Dehalococcoides mccartyi CG5: one gene and its partner. The main gene of each other region encodes a partner of the protein of the gene in region 2 in a complex. Links are inferred from orthologs where the notes say so. Each region holds a gene or a part of one and is shown on either strand. Other genes may lie near its edges.

Evidence for each region.
Region 1: rpmG (region 2) and rplI share a complex: the UniProt entries of both Bacillus subtilis proteins name them as parts of the 50S ribosomal subunit. The link is inferred for Dehalococcoides mccartyi CG5 from one-to-one orthologs.

The regions. Positions count from the first base shown.
Region 1 is NZ_CP006951.1:392,730-395,549, forward strand. Bases 1-2,718 are described here. They hold rplI (50S ribosomal protein L9), read right to left. Parts: upstream 1,729-2,718; coding sequence 1,273-1,728; downstream 1-1,272. Other genes in these bases: dnaB (replicative DNA helicase), read right to left, coding at 1-1,272; trxB (thioredoxin-disulfide reductase), read right to left, coding at 1,798-2,718; plsX (phosphate acyltransferase PlsX), read right to left, coding at 2,699-2,718. Also shown: more of plsX, read right to left, coding at 2,719-2,820. UniProt on the Bacillus subtilis protein: Binds to the 23S rRNA.
Region 2 is NZ_CP006951.1:795,502-798,157, forward strand. It holds rpmG (50S ribosomal protein L33), read right to left. Parts: upstream 1,585-2,656; coding sequence 1,417-1,584; downstream 1-1,416. Other genes in the region: rplA (50S ribosomal protein L1), read right to left, coding at 1-150; rplK (50S ribosomal protein L11), read right to left, coding at 154-576; nusG (transcription termination/antitermination protein NusG), read right to left, coding at 595-1,128; secE (preprotein translocase subunit SecE), read right to left, coding at 1,175-1,393; tuf (elongation factor Tu), read right to left, coding at 1,586-2,656.

The DNA of each region.
Region 1 (2,820 bases), 400 kb from region 2 along the record:
TATTATGATATCTGCGATTTCACGCGGGTATTCCTGATCCGGGTGAAGGTTTGCCCATTCCTCTTCTTTATAATAAAACTCGTCACGGTATATAAATACCACTATATCCGCATCCTGTTCAATAGAACCTGATTCACGCAAATCTGAAAGCTGAGGCTGATGGGATGAGCGGAACTCCGGGGCACGGGAAAGCTGGGAAATGGCTATAACCGGCACATTCAGTTCGCGGGCAATGCCTTTTAGTGAGCGCGAGATATAGCTTATTTCCTGTACCCGGTTTTCTTTGGTATTGCCTTCACCCTGAATGAGCTGAAGATAGTCCACAATAATAAGGTCTATATTTTGTTCGTAGCGTAGCCGCAGGGCTTTACTGCGTATTTCGGCTACCCTTATCTGGGGCGAATCATCTATAAAAATGGGTGCTTCGGAAAGTACGCCGATGGCATCCATTATTTTGCGTTCTTCATCAGGGTTGCTTTCATTCAGGCGGATGGAACGGGAATTTACGGCGGCTTCATTGGAGAGCAAACGCTGTACCAGAGACTCCCGTGACATTTCCAGACTGAAGATAGCGGTGCAGGCTCTCTGTTCAACCGCTGCATTTCGGGCGATATTCAGAGCAAGAGAGGTTTTGCCCATGGAAGGGCGTCCGGCCATAATAATAAGGTCTGAACGCTGAAGCCCGCCTAAAAAGGTATCCATACCGGTCAGCCCGGTAAGCACATGGGGAATAGCCTGATAGCCCTCACTGCCGGGGGCAGGTACGGGTTCAAAATACTTGTCTAAAATATTTTTAATATGGGTAAAGCCCAAGCTTGAGCGTTCATGGCGAAGGCGGAATAGCAGGTCTTCGGCTTTGCCCAGAGAATCCGAGACATCAGGGTCGGCTTTGAAACCCAGTTCGCTTATTTTCTGCCCGGCGTCAATAAGCTGGCGCATAACCGAAAGGCGGTAAACTATGCGGGCATAATGTTCAATATCCAGGGAGGTGGGTACTACCGAAACCACATGGCTCAGGTAGGCTGACCCTCCGCATTTTTCCAGCTTGCCCAGCCGTTCCAGTTCCTGGGCTACGGTAACCTGATTGATGGCATCACTGCGGCCGTACAAGGACATGCAGGCCTCAAAAATAAGGCGGTTGGGTTCGGTGAAGAAATCCTGCGGCTTCAAGATGGGTATGATATCAAAAATAGCCTGCCCGTCTATCAGCAAGGAACCGCTTACCGACTCCTCGGCATCTACATCGTATGGCGGCAGCTTGGAATCAAGCAACTAAGTATTCTCCTCAGCAGTGACTGCCAGATTTATCTTGGAAGACAGGTCTTTGTTAAAGCGGATAACAACTTCATAGTTGCCCAGCTGGCGGATAGGTTCAGCCAACTCCAGTTTGCGCTTGTCTATGGTCTTGCCAGTTTGTTTTTCAATCTCAGCGGCAATCACAGTTGTAGTTATCTGCCCGTAGAGTTTGTCTTTTGCTCCGGTTTTAGCTTTTAGATTTACCTTGGCTCCGTCCAGATTTTTAGCCAATTCTACCATTTCAGCTTCAGCCTTGGCTTTGCGGCGTTCTTCCGCTGCCTGTTTGGCTGCAATCTCACTCTTTACTGCGGCAGAAGCCGGCATGGCCAGTTTGTTAGGTATAAGATAATTTCGGGCATAGCCGTCATTTACTTCTTTTATATCTCCGGTTTTTCCTCTGCCGGGTACATCTTTCAGAAAAACAACCTTCATGCCAACCCCTTTTTAATTTACTATTATACTGGAAAAGCGGAGTAGTTTTGTACCCTTAAATAATTAAATTTACAGGTCAAGATACCGCTTGGCGGAAAGAGCGGCAACCGCTCCGTCTCCGGCAGCGGATATAACCTGCCTTATTGAGCCGCTTCGGATATCACCGGCAGAGAGTATGCCGCTTACTGACGTTTCCATCTGGTCATTTACCAGAATACTGCCGTTTTTGTCCATATCCACCACCCCCTTCAGGTAGGTGGTATTCGGCTGTAAGCCCACGGCTACAAAGAGTCCGTCTATCGGCAGGGTGGAGGTTTTTAGGGTCTTCAAGTTATTTAGGCTGAGTGACTGAATACTATCCTGCCCGTTTATGGAAGTGACTACGGTATCCAGCACCAGTTCAATATTGCTTTTGTTTTTAGCTTTATCCATTAACACCGCATCTGCCCGGAAACCTTGGCGGCGGTGAATCAGGTAAACTTTTTTGGCAAACTCGGACAGGTGAAGGGCTTCGTAAAAGGCCATATTACCGCCTCCCACTACCGCAACAACCTTGTCATTGTAGAAAGGGGCATCGCAAGTGGCACAGTAGGAGACTCCCCGCCCGGAAAACTCCTCTTCTCCGGGCACTTCCAGTTTATTGCGTTCGGTCCCCCCGCAGATAATAATACAACGTCCGCTCAGGCCGCCTGTTTCAGTGACAACCTCAAAGTGGTCTTTGGTTTTATGAATGGCATTTACTTCAGCCGAAGTTATCTCCACTCCGTATTTTTCGGCCTGTATTTGCATCTGCTGGGTCAGGTCAAAACCGGTGATGCCCTCCGGAAAGCCGGGGTAGTTATCCACTTTTTCCGAACGGGTTATTTGCCCGCCTACAAAAGCACGTTCAATAACCAGTGTCTTTAGCTTTGACCGTCCGGTATACAAGGCAGCAGTTAGTCCGGCCGGGCCGCCACCTATAATTATTACGTCATACAGGAGTGTTGACATTTTTGGGGTCTCCTTCCGTGCCTGCTTTAGTACGGGACTTGATATCTTCGGCAATCAGCTTGTCCACGCCTTTTTCAGCAGTGCGTTTGGCCAGCCCGATGG
Region 2 (2,656 bases):
AAGGCCCATCTTCAGATGCATTTCAACGGTCTCATCAAACTTGGCGGCACTCATTTTCTTGGCCAAATCAATAGCCTCAGCCGGAGCATAAGCGACACTCTGGTCAAGCAGTTTTATTGCGTCTTGATATTTCTTACCGTGTGTTACCATCTGTTATTCCACCTTAATGCCCATGCTGCGGGCAGTACCTTCAATAATTCTCTCAGCACCCTCAATATTAACTGCGTTCAGATCTTTCATCTTGACTGAAGCAATTTCCCTGAGTTGACCCTTTGAGATAACAGCAACTACGCTCTTGCTGGGGGTGCCAGAACCCGAAGTAACACCAGCCGCCTTTTTCAGGAGGTCAGCCGCCGGAGGGGTCTTGGTGATAAATGTAAAAGAGCGATCATCATAAATGGTTATCTCTGCAGGTACAATAGTGCCCACCATAGAGGCTGTGCGTTCATTATATTCTTTACAGAAACCCATAATATTGATACCGTGCTGACCCAGCGCCGGACCAATGGGAGGTGCAGGATTAGCTTTACCTGCAGGTATCTGTAATTTTACAATTGCCTTTACTTTTTTTGCCACGTATGTCTCCTAAAGCCTCTAGAGCTTTTCGACCTGCAAAAAGTCAAGTTCAACAGGTGTTTCCCGCCCGAACAGGGAAAGAAGCACCTTGACCTTGCCTTTTTCAGTGTTAATTTCGTCTACCATGCCAATAAAATCAACGAACGGTCCGTCAATAACCCTGACACTCTGTCCTTTGCGGAAACCCACCTTAACCCTTGGTGATTCAGCTTCCATTTGGTCCAGAATACGGCTGACTTCTTCGGGCGGCAAATTGGTGGGTTTGCCCTCAGAGCCTACAAAACCGGTAACGCCAGGAGTATTGCGGACTATAGCCCAGCTTTTATCGTTCATGTTCATCTGCACCAGCACATAGCCGGGCAGTATTTTTTTCCGGATAGTTCGCCGCTGACCGTTTTTGACTTCAACTTCTTCTTCGGTAGGCAGTACAACCCGCTCTATATCATCCTCGGCATCCATGGATTTAATCCGTTCTTCAAGACCTTTACGGACTCTTTCCTCATGCCCTGAATAGGTATGCACCACATACCAGTTCTTCTGTTTAACAGTCATAAAATCTCACCCTGTCAGTTGCCAACCCGCTACATTTCCAAACGCATTATTTAACAAATACGTTATCAATAAACCAGCTAAAGCCGTAATCTACAACGCCCAGTACAATACCGACTGTTATAGCAACCACCAAAACCATAGTGGTAAGCTTTATCACGTCCGGCCGAGTTGGCCAGACTACTTTTTTAAGTTCGGCAATAAGGTTGGAAAAGAAACCAGGTTTCTTACCAGCCGCCTTGGCAGTTTGCTGTGCGGAAGGACACATATTACCTAGTTCTCCTCCATCAGTTACTTGGTCTCGCGATGTACCTTTGCCTCACGGCATCGCGGACAATACTTGCTCAGCTCAATACGCCGAGGATCATTGCGCTTGTTCTTTTCTGTAGTGTAATTTCTTTCACCACAGTCAGTACAAGCCATATTTATCACAATTCTCGTGTCAGTTTTTTTGGCCATTTTACGCTAATACCTGAGAGATGGCACCCGCACCAACGGTCTTACCGCCTTCACGGATGGCAAAACGCATACCCTTTTCCATAGCTACAGGATAGATAGTAGATATCTTCATCTTTACATGGTCACCGGGCACAACCATTTCAACGCCTTCGGGGAGATGAATCTCACCGGTAACATCAGTAGTACCAAAGAAGAACTGGGGTTTGTAGCCATTGAAGAAAGGAGTATGGCGACCACCTTCGTCCTTGCTGAGTACATAAACTTCAGCTTCGGCATTAACATGAGGTTTGATGGAGCCGGGTTTGGCAAGTACCATACCACGCTCAATATCTTCACGCTCAACACCACGGAGAAGCAACCCGACAGCATCGCCAGGTTCAGCAGTGTCAAGAATCTTATGGAACATTTCCAAACTGGTAACAACAATCTTGCGGGGCTCATGATGCAGACCGACCAGGTCAACTTCATCGCCACCTTTGATAACACCGCGTTCAACACGGCCGGTAGCAACAGTACCGCGACCCTTGATGCTGAAGACATCTTCAACCTTCATCAAGAACGGCTTGTCAACGGGGCGGGGAGGAATGGGAATGTAAGTATCAACAGCATCCATCAGTTTCCAGATTCTACCACACCATTCACATTCGCGTTTGCCACAGCCACACTCAAGGGCTTTAATGGCACTAACCCGAACTACCGGGATTTCGTCACCGGGGAATGAATTTTTGGTGAGAAGTTCACGAACCTCAAGCTCAACCAGCTCAAGCAGTTCTTCGTCATCCATCATATCGCATTTGTTAAGGGCTACTACTACAGCAGGTACTTCTACCTGATGAATCAGCAGTACATGTTCGCGGGTCTGAGGCATAGGGCCGTCAGGCGCGGAAACTACCAGAATAGCACCGTCCATCTGGGCAGCACCGGTAATCATGTTCTTGATATAGTCGGCATGTCCAGGACAGTCAATATGGGCATAATGCCTGGTTTCGGTCTGATATTCAATATGAGAAATAGCAATTGTCAGACCTCTAGCTTTTTCCTCAGGAGCATTGTCAATCTGGTCATAGGCGCG